Regions from separate parts of the Citrobacter sp. Igbk 17 genome, predicted to be linked through region 1. Evidence: predicted binding sites of a transcription regulator. Region 1 holds the regulator's gene; each other region holds the start of a gene.
What was found. Region 1 encodes Fur, which represses iron uptake genes when iron is present. Its sites were predicted from a motif close to ATAATAATGAGAACNACTATCAA; they were not measured.
Positions count from the first base shown of each region.

Region 2: exbB (tol-pal system-associated acyl-CoA thioesterase) is a predicted target of Fur. The motif match lies at 1,458-1,480, and genes of this name have one in related genera.
Region 3: gpmA (2,3-diphosphoglycerate-dependent phosphoglycerate mutase) is a predicted target of Fur. The motif match lies at 1,121-1,143, and genes of this name have one in related genera.
Region 4: NNO08_RS16600 (TonB-dependent siderophore receptor) is a predicted target of Fur. The motif match lies at 1,656-1,678, and genes of this name have one in related genera.

Region 1 covers NZ_JANEWI010000016.1:51,081-54,212, forward strand. The annotation lists gene fldA (flavodoxin FldA) at 124-654, shown strand; gene NNO08_RS11525 (ryhB-regulated fur leader peptide) at 865-951, shown strand; gene fur (ferric iron uptake transcriptional regulator) at 944-1,390, shown strand; gene tcuR (tricarballylate utilization LysR family transcriptional regulator TcuR) at 1,519-2,445, shown strand; gene tcuA (FAD-dependent tricarballylate dehydrogenase TcuA) at 2,543-3,132, shown strand, end outside.
Region 2 covers NZ_JANEWI010000014.1:18,106-21,237, forward strand. The annotation lists gene NNO08_RS10395 (hypothetical protein) at 1-156, shown strand, start outside; gene exbD (TonB system transport protein ExbD) at 230-655, opposite strand; gene exbB (tol-pal system-associated acyl-CoA thioesterase) at 662-1,396, opposite strand; gene metC (cystathionine beta-lyase) at 1,648-2,835, shown strand; gene yghB (DedA family general envelope maintenance protein YghB) at 2,967-3,132, shown strand, end outside.
Region 3 covers NZ_JANEWI010000009.1:13,769-16,900, reverse strand. The annotation lists gene galM (galactose-1-epimerase) at 1-949, shown strand, start outside; gene gpmA (2,3-diphosphoglycerate-dependent phosphoglycerate mutase) at 1,170-1,922, shown strand; gene aroG (3-deoxy-7-phosphoheptulonate synthase AroG) at 2,032-3,084, opposite strand.
Region 4 covers NZ_JANEWI010000029.1:39,160-42,291, reverse strand. The annotation lists gene ldtC (L,D-transpeptidase LdtC) at 1-303, shown strand, start outside; gene bhsA (multiple stress resistance protein BhsA) at 388-645, opposite strand; gene comR (TetR family copper-responsive transcriptional repressor ComR) at 889-1,524, shown strand; gene NNO08_RS16600 (TonB-dependent siderophore receptor) at 1,779-3,132, shown strand, end outside.

The DNA.
Region 1 (3,132 bases):
AGCACAGAGTGCAGTCCCGCGTGTTTGCTGTTTCCGCATGCCGGACTGTTCTGCTATGATTGCCCTTATCCGTGGGCAATGCGCCACCACCATTTCAATAAGTTTCAAGAGGTTATTTTACTCATGGCAATCACTGGCATCTTTTTCGGCAGCGACACCGGTAATACCGAAAATATCGCAAAAATGATTCAAAAACAGCTTGGTAAAGACGTTGCCGATGTACATGACATTGCAAAAAGCAGCAAAGAAGACCTGGAAGGGTATGACATTCTGCTGCTCGGCATCCCAACCTGGTACTACGGTGAAGCGCAGTGCGACTGGGATGACTTCTTCCCTACTCTGGAAGACATTGATTTTAACGGTAAACTGGTGGCATTGTTCGGCTGTGGCGACCAGGAAGATTACGCAGAATATTTCTGTGATGCGTTAGGCACCATCCGCGACATCATCGAGCCGCGCGGCGCTACCATCGTCGGCCACTGGCCAACGGCGGGTTACCATTTTGAAGCGTCCAAAGGCCTGGCAGATGACGACCACTTTGTGGGTCTGGCTATCGATGAAGATCGCCAGCCGGAACTGACCGCTGAGCGCGTAGAAAAATGGGTTAAGCAGATCGCTGAAGAGCTGCACCTCGACGAAATCATCAATGCCTGATTTCGTGCGGCGTAGATATTCATCTGCGCCGCATCAATAGATAAAACCAATCAAAATAATTGCTACAAATTTGTAACTTTTTCGCCTGACCCTGTACAATGGCTGGATGCCAATCGGGTATTGCACAGTGTGTTTGTTGGTGATACCACGTTTTGATTAACAATATTTGCCAGAGACTTGCAGTTTTCATTTAGGCATGGCAGTTCTATAATGATACGCATTATCTCAAGTGCAATTTCTGTCACTTCTGTTAATGAAGTGAACCGTTTAGCTACAGGACAGATTCCGCATGACTGACAACAATACCGCATTAAAGAAGGCTGGCCTGAAAGTAACGCTTCCTCGTTTAAAGATTCTGGAAGTTCTTCAGGAACCGGATAACCATCACGTCAGTGCGGAAGACTTATACAAACGCCTGATCGACATGGGTGAAGAAATTGGTCTGGCGACAGTATATCGCGTGCTGAACCAATTTGATGATGCCGGTATCGTGACCCGCCATAATTTTGAAGGTGGTAAATCCGTCTTCGAACTGACCCAGCAACATCATCACGATCACCTGATTTGCCTTGACTGCGGCAAAGTGGTCGAATTCAGCGATGACTCCATCGAAGCGCGTCAACGTGAGATTGCGGCTAAACATGGTATTCGTTTAACTAACCATAGCCTCTATCTTTACGGTCACTGCGCTGAAGGCGATTGCCGCGAAGATGATCATGCGCACGACGCCAAATAATGTGATGCTTTCTGAAAAGCCAACCTTACGGTTGGCTTTTTTTATGGGCGTTACCTGCCCCTTTCCCCTTCCCACCGCTCCTGTGTTGCTTTAATGTAAAAATCAATTGCCTTCATCGGAGAGTCGAAATGGAACTTCGCCAGTTACGCTATTTTGTGCGCATTGTAGAAACCGGCAGCATGGGTAGCGCAGCGCTCGACCTCAATATCGGTGTTTCGGCGCTCAGTCAGCAAATGACCCGCCTGGAAAACGAACTCGCCATACGTCTGCTGCAACGGACTTCTCGTGGCGTGACGCCCACCAGCGCTGGACTGGCCTTTTACTCTCAGGCACAACTGGCATTACGCCACGCAGACGATGCCATCCTTGCGGCACGGGAAGCCAGACTTTCCGGGCACGTCAGCGTCGGCATGGCACCCAGCACCGCTTCCGTTCTCGGGATGCCTTTCATCAACGCTATGCGGGAAAGCTATGCCGATGTCCGCCTGCATGTAGTGGAAAGTCTCTCTGGCAATCTGGAACGAATGATTAATACCCGTCAAATTGATTTGGCCGTGGTCTTTCAGAAGGAAAAAATCCTGCGCTGGAGCGCCAGAGCAATTCTTGAGGAACAGTTATTTTTGATTGGTACTCATAACTTGCTGGCAGGTATTGCGGATGACACTATCGCCCCTGCCGAACTGGTTAATATTCCATTGATAATGCCAAGCCCAGGACATGGTCTGCGCGGCAGACTGGATGCTATCAGCCAGGAGCATGCGCTGAACATTGAGATCGCCACAGAAATTGACGGCCTGACGCTACTGATGCACGCCGTTCGCAGCGGAATTGGTGCAACACTTCAGCCTGGCGCGGCAATTTCCCATCTCGATAAAGAGACATTAAGAGTGGTCGGCATCCATAATCCCATACTTAGCCGCCCCAACTTTTTGGTCAGCCTTTCTGACGATGAACTCACCCCAGCAGGCCTCGCTGCCCGTGTGGTACTCACCAAAGTGATGCATCAACTGGTGGAATCTGGACGCTGGCCAGGTGCTACCCTTTACAATAATTAAAGGGCTGTTTAGCATCACGTCATAGCGTCCCCACAACTTACTCGTATACATTTTAATTACAAACTTAACAATTGGTTAAGTGGTAATGGAGTCTGCGATGGTTGATGTTCTGGTGATTGGCGGCGGCAATGCAGCACTATGTGCCGCTTTAACCGCCAGGGAGCAAGGCGCTTCGGTATTGCTGCTTGAGGCGGCCCCGCGTGAATGGCGCGGAGGGAACTCCCAACACACGCGTAATTTACGCTGTATGCATGATGCGCCACAGGATGTACTGGTGGAGAGCTATCCCGAAGAGGAATTCTGGCAGGACCTCTGGCGTGTAACGGAAGGTAATACCAACGAAGCACTGGCTCGGCTGGTGATCCGTACCTCTTCCCAATGCCGCGACTGGATGCGCCAGCACGGCGTTAACTTTCAACCGCCACTTTCTGGCGCTTTGCATGTCGCGCGAACGAATGCCTTCTTTATGGGCGGAGGAAAAGCACTCGTAAACGCCTATTATCGCAGCGCAGAAAAACTGGGGGTGCAAATCCGCTATAACACACCAGTCCAGGCACTTGAACTGCATAATGGCAAGTTCGTGGCAGCACTGGCAGGTGCAGAACGCATTCCGGCAAAGACCTGTGTACTTGCTGCTGGCGGGTTTGAATCTAACCGCGAATGGCTGCGAGAAGCATGGGGTGAGAA
Region 2 (3,132 bases), on a different contig from region 1:
CCAGAATTACGGGACAAAATCATGGCCCGTCTGGAAAGCACATACCAGCATCTGCTTGCACGTGAAACAGCCACACTGCGCCTGACCCGTAAGCTATCCGAAGGGAACTACGAGCCCACAAAAATCACTACGGTTGCGTTGGACGAGAACAGATAAGGTAAAAGACTTGCACGGGAGATATCAGGAGAAACTTGCCGGGTACGGTCAAACCTGCACCCGGCAACAACGATTATTTGGCTTTGACGGTCTCTTCACCGACCAAACCAATCTTCAGGTAGCCCGCCTGATGCAACGTATCCATAACCTTCATCATGGTTTCGTAGTCAACGGTTTTATCTGCCCGGAAGAAGATAGTGGTGTCTTTCTTGCCTTCAGTTAACGCATTTAGCTCGTTAATCATCGTCTCATCGGTAACCTGATCGTTACCAATAAACATGGTGTTATCGGCTTTTACTGACAGATAAACCGGTTTTTCCGGACGCGGTTGCGGCGTACTGGTGGATGCAGGGAGATTCACCTTCACATCTACGGTTGCCAGTGGCGCTGCCACCATAAAGATAATCAACAATACCAACATGACGTCGATAAACGGCGTCACGTTGATGTCATGCATTTCACCGTTATCGTCCAGGTTTTCATTAAAGCTCATTGCCATGGAACATTACCCTACACGTAATTTCTGCGCAGCACGTACCGGGTGTGCAGACGCGCTTGCACTCAGGTCCAGGTCACGGCTTTGCAGCAACAGCACCTGCGCCGCGACATCGCCCAGCATCGCTTTATAGCTGCCAATCTGACGAGCAAAAATGTTGTAGATAACAACCGCAGGGATTGCCGCAACCAGACCGATCGCGGTCGCTAACAGTGCTTCTGCAATACCTGGAGCAACAACAGCCAGGTTGGTGGTTTGGGTTTGTGCGATACCGATGAAGCTATTCATGATACCCCATACTGTACCGAACAACCCGACAAATGGAGAGATAGCCCCGATGGTTGCCAGGTATCCATTACCCCGCCCCATCTGACGGCCAACTGCGGCAACGCGACGTTCCAGACGAAAACCGGTACGCTCTTTGATTCCTTCGTTGTCATCACTGCCTTCTGACAGTTCAAGTTCATTCTGCGCTTCATTAATCAGCAGAGAACCCAGGCTTTTGGCATCGAATCCAGCGGCAATCTCACTTGCCATTTCTAAAGAGCGGGCATCTGCCAGCATTTGCTGTTCACGCTTAAGACGGCGCTTCTGCGTAAAGAACTCAAGGCTCTTACTAAAGAAGATAGCCCAGGTGACCACTGACGCCAAAATCAGCCCAATCATCACGCACTTAACCACGATATCGGCGTGCTGATACATACCCCAGACGGAAAGGTCCGTCTGCATCAAATTATTACCCACTCTGTATCTCCAGGACGCAAATCACAAAATCTGAGCGTAATCATATCAAAACGACGTCGAATTGATAGTCGTTCTCATTACTATTTACATAGTGCCGCACCTTTGGTTTCTTTTCCTTGCGCTCACGCAGTAAAAAAGTCACCAGAAATCGATTTGAGAATATTTTGTACTTTATGGCTATTCTGCAGGACGCGGCAGATGAGATTCATGCTATTTTAGACATCCAGACGTATAAAAACAGGTAATACAACATGGCAGATAAGCAGCTTGAGACCAAACTCGTTCACGCCGGGCGTAGTAAAAAATACACGCTGGGTTCGGTAAATAGCGTGATCCAGCGCGCGTCTTCACTGGTATTCGACACCGTTGAGGCGAAAAAACAGGCGACGCATAACCGCGCAAACGGTGCCCTTTTCTATGGCCGTCGCGGCACGCTGACGCATTTCTCACTGCAGGAAGCGATGTGTGAACTGGAAGGCGGCGCGGGCTGCGCCCTGTTCCCTTGCGGGGCAGCAGCCGTTGCCAACACCATCCTTGCCTTTGTTGAACAAGGCGATCATGTGCTGATGACAAACACCGCCTATGAACCCAGCCAGGATTTCTGCACTAAGGTACTGGGCAAGCTTGGCGTGACAACCGGCTGGTTCGATCCGCTGGTCGGTGCGGATATTGTGAAGCATATACAGCCGAACACTAAAGTCGTTTTTCTTGAGTCTCCAGGTTCTGTCACCATGGAAGTTCATGATGTTCCAGCCATTGTTGCCGCAGTCAGAAGCGTAGTGCCTGACGCTGTCATCATGATTGATAACACCTGGGCTGCGGGCGTGTTGTTCAACGCGCTGGATTTCGATATCGATATCTCAATTCAGGCAGGGACGAAATATCTGATTGGTCATTCTGACGGCATGGTTGGGACAGCGGTATCTAATGCCCGTTGCTGGGATCAACTGCGTGAAAACGCCTATCTGATGGGACAAATGCTGGATGCCGATACTGCCTATATGACCAGTCGCGGATTGCGGACGTTAAGCGTTCGCCTGCGCCAACACCATGAAAGCAGTTTGAAAGTTGCTGAGTGGCTGGCTGACCATCCGCAGGTTGCCCGTGTGAATCACCCGGCACTTCCCGGCAGCAAGGGACACGAGTTCTGGAAACGCGACTTTACCGGTAGCAGCGGCCTGTTCTCATTTGTTCTGAATAAGAAGCTAAATAATGAAGAACTGTCTGCGTACCTGGATCACTTCAGCCTGTTCAGCATGGCCTATTCCTGGGGCGGTTTTGAATCACTGATTCTGGCGAACCAACCGGAACATATCGCAGCAATCCGTCCACAAGGCAAAGTGGATTTCAGCGGCACGCTCATCCGTTTACACATCGGTTTAGAAAATGTTGACGATCTGATTGCCGATTTAGCCGCAGGATTTACCCGAATCGAGTAACATTGCCGCAGATGGACATATATGCAGACACTTCTGGTGGAAAAGTCTGCAATTGTTGCGTCCGGGATCAAGGCATCCCGGACAATTCAGGAGTACAATCCACTTATAAACGCTGTTCCACAGGAAAGTCCATGGTAGTCATTCAAGATATTATCTCCGCGCTCTGGCAACACGATTTTGCCGCGCTGGCGGACCCACACGTCGTGAGCGTGGTGTACTTTGTGATGTTCGCCACGTTGTTTTTAGAAAATGGCCTACTGCCCGCTTCCTTTTTGCCCGGTGACAGCCTGCTATTAC
Region 3 (3,132 bases), on a different contig from region 1:
GGACTGGGGCGCGACGCTGCTTTCTGCCCGTATCCCGCTTAGCGATGGTAGCGTGCGAGAAGCATTACTCGGCTGCGCCAGCCCGGAGCAATACCCACAACAGGCCGCATTTTTAGGCGCATCCATCGGCCGCTATGCTAACCGTATCGCAGACAGCCGTTATACCTATGCCGGTGAAACCGTTGCGTTACTGCCAAGCCAGGGTGACAACCAGTTGCATGGTGGGCCGGACGGTTTCGATAAACGCCGCTGGCAGATAGTGGATCAAAATGATCGTCAGGTGCTGTTTGCCTTAACCTCTGACGATGGCGACCAGGGTTTTCCGGGTCACCTCTGCGCCACCGCGCAATATCGCCTGACCGATGATAACCGTATTTCGATTACCTACCGTGCGACGGTGGATAAGCCCTGCCCGGTAAATTTGACGAATCACGTTTATTTCAATCTTGACGGCGACAAAACGGATATCCGTCAGCATACGTTGCAGATTCTGGCCGATACGTACCTGCCGGTTGATGAAATGGGTATCCCGCATGACGGACTGAAACCCGTGGCTGGCACCTCGTTCGATTTCCGGGCACCTAAACGCATCGACAGCGAATTTCTGGCCGATGACGATCAGCGCAAGGTGAAAGGTTACGACCACGCTTTCTTGTTGCAGGCGCAAGGCGATGCCCGCAAACCGGTCGCTATAGTTTGGTCCCAGGATGAAAAACTGCAAATGGAGGTATACACCTCTGCCCCGGCATTGCAGTTCTATTCCGGTAACTTCCTCGGCGGCACGCCCTCCCGTGGACCTGAAGTCTATGCCGACTGGCAAGGACTGGCGCTGGAAAGTGAATTTCTGCCTGACAGCCCAAATCATCCAGAATGGCCGCAACCAGATTGCTTTCTGCGACCGGGTGAAGAGTACACCAGCCTGACCGAATACCGGTTTATTCCTGCCTGACAGTTTACCGTGACGAGCTGATACCCGGCTCGTCATTTATTCCCTCTCGGGATCCGCTCAAAACCACACCACTCAAAGACAAAATCGCAACCTTGAGTTCACAAGAACCTTACACTGCGCCGCTATTTTCGCTATGGTTATGCGTAAGCATTGCCGCTGGTGCATTACGGCAATATAATGATAATTATTATCATTCAATATGATTCATAGGAGTGAGTGTATGGCTGTAACTAAGCTGGTTCTGGTACGTCACGGTGAAAGTCAGTGGAACAACGAAAACCGTTTTACCGGTTGGTATGATGTTGACCTGTCTGAGAAAGGCGTGGGCGAAGCAAAGGCGGCAGGTAAACTGCTGAAAGAGGAAGGCTACAGCTTCGATTTTGCTTATACCTCTGTGCTGAAACGTGCCATCCACACCCTGTGGAATGTCCTGGACGAACTGGATCAGGCCTGGCTGCCCGTTGAGAAATCCTGGAAACTGAACGAACGTCATTACGGTGCGCTACAGGGGCTGAACAAAGCCGAAACCGCTGAGAAATATGGTGACGAGCAGGTTAAGCAATGGCGTCGTGGTTTTGCGGTAACCCCGCCGGAACTGACTAAAGATGACGAGCGCTATCCGGGTCACGATCCGCGTTATGCCAAACTGACGGACAAAGAACTTCCGGTCACCGAAAGCCTGGCGCTGACTATCGATCGCGTTATCCCTTACTGGAATGAAACCATTCTGCCGCGCATGAAAAGCGGTGAGCGCGTCATTATTGCCGCTCACGGTAACTCCCTGCGTGCGCTGGTGAAATACCTGGATAATATGGGTGAAGATGAAATTCTTGAACTGAACATCCCGACGGGTGTACCGCTGGTGTATGAGTTCGACGAAAATTTCAAGCCGATCAAACATTACTATCTGGGTAACGCTGACGAGATCGCAGCAAAAGCCGCAGCGGTAGCCAACCAGGGTAAAGCGAAGTAATTTTCATCCCGGTTCAAACGAAAAAAGCGTGGAATGCTCCACGCTTTTTTTATTGCCGGATGGCTGCGTTGCCTTATCCGGCCTACCGAGCGTAGCCCGGATAAGTTTTTTACCCGCGACGCGCTTTAACCGCATCCGCCAGTTGGCGCAGTACCGCATCGGTATCTTCCCAACCAATGCAGGCATCAGTGATGCTCTTACCGTAAGTCAGCGGTTCACCGCTATCCGGGTTCTGATTACCTTCGACCAGATGGCTTTCGATCATCACACCAATAATGGCTTTCTCGCCGCCGGCAACCTGTCCACAAACATCGCTGGCTACATCCATCTGCTTTTTGAACTGCTTGCTGGAGTTGGCATGGCTAAAGTCGATCATCACCTGCGGAGACAGACCCGCTTTGACCAGACCTTCTTTTACGTCTGCGACGTGCTGGGCGCTGTAGTTCGGCTCTTTGCCACCACGCAGAATGATATGACAATCGCCGTTACCACTGGTATTCACAATGGCGGAGTGACCCCATTTGGTCACGGACAGGAAGCAGTGTGGTGCGCCTGCGGCGTTAATGGCATCAATGGCAACTTTGATGGTGCCATCGGTACCGTTTTTAAAACCAACCGGACAGGAAAGACCAGACGCCAGCTCACGGTGCACCTGAGACTCAGTGGTACGCGCGCCAATTGCGCCCCAGCTCATCAGATCCGCAAGATATTGCGGGGTGATCATATCCAGAAACTCACCCGCAGCCGGCAATCCGCTGTCGTTGATATCCAGCAGCAATTTACGTGCGATGCGCAGGCCATCGTTGATCTGGAAGCTGTTGTCCATATGTGGATCGTTGATAAGCCCTTTCCAGCCGACAGTGGTACGCGGTTTTTCAAAGTAAACGCGCATGACGATTTCAAGCTCGCCTTTCAGCTCTTCGCGCAGCGCCAGAAGACGTGCGGCATACTCTTTAGCGGCAGCCGGATCATGAATTGAGCACGGTCCAATAACAACCAACAGGCGATCGTCATTCCCTTTCAGAATTTTATGAATCGCCTTACGGGCATGCGCAACCGTATTTGCGGCATTTTCAGTAGCGGGGAATTTTTCCAGCAGTGCAACCGGGGGTAATAACTCGTTGATCTCTTTAATGCGTAAATCGTCGTTCTGATAATTCATGATTATTCCAGCGTAGCCATACTTATATAAATGAATGCAATCCCCCCA
Region 4 (3,132 bases), on a different contig from region 1:
GACGGTGATATTGAAACCTTATTCCGTCAGGTTACGCCGGGAACCAAAGTGAACATCATCAACACGCCGATTAAAGCCTCCGTTGAACCTAACGGTATGCGCCTGGTTGAAGTACACCAACCGCTGTCAGAAAAGATTAATGACGACCCGCAGTTACTGCCAATCGTGTTGAATTCATCAATGCAGAGCTTTAAAAATGCGGCACAGACAGACGCCGCTGTAATGGAGCATGCAATGGAGCTACGCTCAGGCATGCCGGTAGACGTGACACGCCACCACGATGTTCCCGCACAAACGCTGTAAATTCAGGTTATAAAAAAACCCCCGCCGGTTTGTTCCCGCGGGGGTTTTTTATTGAATTCGCAGTGGCATGCGAGGGTTTACAACTTATTTGTAGATAACTGCAGTCCCGTGAAGGGTGTTAGGACCGGTAACAGAAGTAATACGGAATGACTTCGCACCCATTTCATCGGCTTTCTGTGCCAGTTGATCTTCCAGAGAACCTAAGTTAGTCCCGGCGTTGGCAGAGATAATACCGACTTTCTGTTGGCCTGCAGGTGTAGCCTGAACTTCAACAGCGGCAAAGCTTGCAAATGAAAGTGAGCTCAGGACAGCAGCGACAAAAAGAGTTTTTACGTTTTTCATGATAGTGACCTTTAGCAGATGAATGTATGCCGTAAGCGATTAACTTAACGATCGATAGGTAAATCATAGATGTGATCCAGGTCACACGTCAACATTTTTTTATAACGATTGTTATTTAAAACATAAAGGCCTTATTTTTCATATCAATAGCATTGAATTATTTTTATCGTGAATGCACTGGAGTGTCTGCACGATTATTTTTATAATGGTTATTCAATAAACCCAACCAGGTACAACGGCACCATGACAACTGAAACGACAAGTTGTGCAAAAAAAAGCCGTGGCCGACCAAAAGTGTTCGACAGGGAAGCCGCGCTTGATAAGGCCATGACACTCTTCTGGCAGCACGGATATGAAGCGACATCGCTCGCCGATCTCGTAGAAGCAACCGGGGCAAAAGCGCCGACGCTGTATGCAGAATTTACCAATAAGGAAGGACTGTTTCGTGCCGTACTGGACCGCTATATCAGTCGCTTCGCGGCAAAACACGAAGCCCAACTGTTTTGTGAAGAAAAAAACCTCGAATCCGCACTCGAGGACTATTTCACTGCCATAGCGACCTGCTTCACCAGTAAAGACACGCCTGCGGGATGCTTTATGATTAACACATCCGCCACGCTGGCCGCCTCCTCCCGGGACATTGCGCACACGGTTAAATCCCGTCACGCCATGCAGGAGCAGACGCTGGCTCAGTTTCTGCATCAACGACAAGAAAAGGGCGAAATACCGACACACTGCGATGTACAAAAGTTGGCTGAATATCTGAACTGTATTTTGCAGGGTATGTCGATCAGCGCCCGCGAAGGAGCCACATTCGAAAAACTGATGCAAATCGCGCACACCACGTTACGATTGTGGCCTGAACTGATTAAAGATTAACCCTTTCAACACGACCCACGTCTTAATGTCATCACCGGGAGCTTACGCTGCTCCCGGTAGAAACGGCACTTCTTAATCCCTACATTCTTTATTGTTTTCATTAGGTTAATGCATTTCTTTTGTAAAATATATTGATAATGTCAATCATTATTAGCAATATTCGCATTTGCCTTAATACCTGTTTCATAATGTAACGATCGGTTTCTATCGCCGTAAAAATAAAAACAGACCAACAAATTTTATAAGGAATACAAATGAATAAGCATCTCTGGGTGCTCAATCCTCTGTTACTGTCTTTAACCCTACCGGCAATGGCAGCAGAAGAAGAAGATCTCATCGTCAGCGCCAACCGTAGTCAACGTACCGTGTCTCAAATGGCACAAACTACATGGGTTATCGAAGGTAGAGAGATTGAACAGCAGGTTCAGGGGGGGAAAGAGTTTAAGGATGTTCTTGCTCAGTTGGTCCCCGGAATCGACGTCAGCAGCCAGGGACGGACCAACTACGGGATGAACATGCGTGGTCGCGCCATCGTTGTGCTTATTGACGGTGTTCGTCTCAACTCTTCCCGCACTGACAGCCGTCAGCTCGACTCCATTGATCCGTTTAATATTGCACACATTGAAGTCATCTCCGGGGCAACATCGCTGTACGGCGGCGGAAGTACCGGTGGTTTGATCAACATCGTCACCAAAAAAGGTCAGCCTGAGCGTGAAGTTGAACTCGAGCTGGGCAGCAAAAGCGGATTCAACAACAGTAACGATCATGACGAACGGGTTGCCGCCGCAGTTAGCGGAGGAACCGACCGCGCATCCGGACGCATGTCTGTCGCTTATCAACGATTTGGTGGTTGGTATGATGCCAACCACGATGCCTTAATGCTCGATAATACCCAAACCGGGCTGCAGCATTCCGATCGCCTGGACCTGATGGGTACCGGGACGATTGAGCTTGATGACGACCGCCAGCTGCAGTTGGTTACGCAGTACTACAAAAGCCAGGGCGATGACGACTACGGACTGAATCTCGGCGAGAACATGTCCGCCGTGACGGGAACCGGTAACGCTACTACCAGCAGCGGTCTCAATTCCGACCGAATCCCCGGCACGGAACGGCATCTGATCAGTCTGCAATATTCCGATGCCAATTTCTTCGGCCAGAATCTGGTCAGCCAGATCTATTACCGTGACGAATCACTCAAATTCTATCCTTTCCCTACGCTGAGCAAAGGTAAGGTCACCAGTTTCTCCGCATCACAACAGGATACTGACCAGTTTGGTGCCAAAATCACCCTCAACAGCCAGCTGATGGAAAACTGGGAGCTGACATGGGGGATCGACGCCGATCACGAAACATTCTATTCCAATCAAGAATTCTTCGATCTGGCTTATTCTCTCCCCTCCGGCGGTATGGATAACCGAACGGCCTACACCACCGGGCGCTATCCCGGTTACAGCATCACCAACTTTGCGCCTTTCCTGCAAAACAGCTACGACATTAATGACATCTTTACGCTTAGCGGCGGTATCCGCTACCAGTGGACTGAAAACCGCGTTGATGATTTTGTCGGCTATACGCAACAACAAGGCATCGCAACGGGCCTGGCGA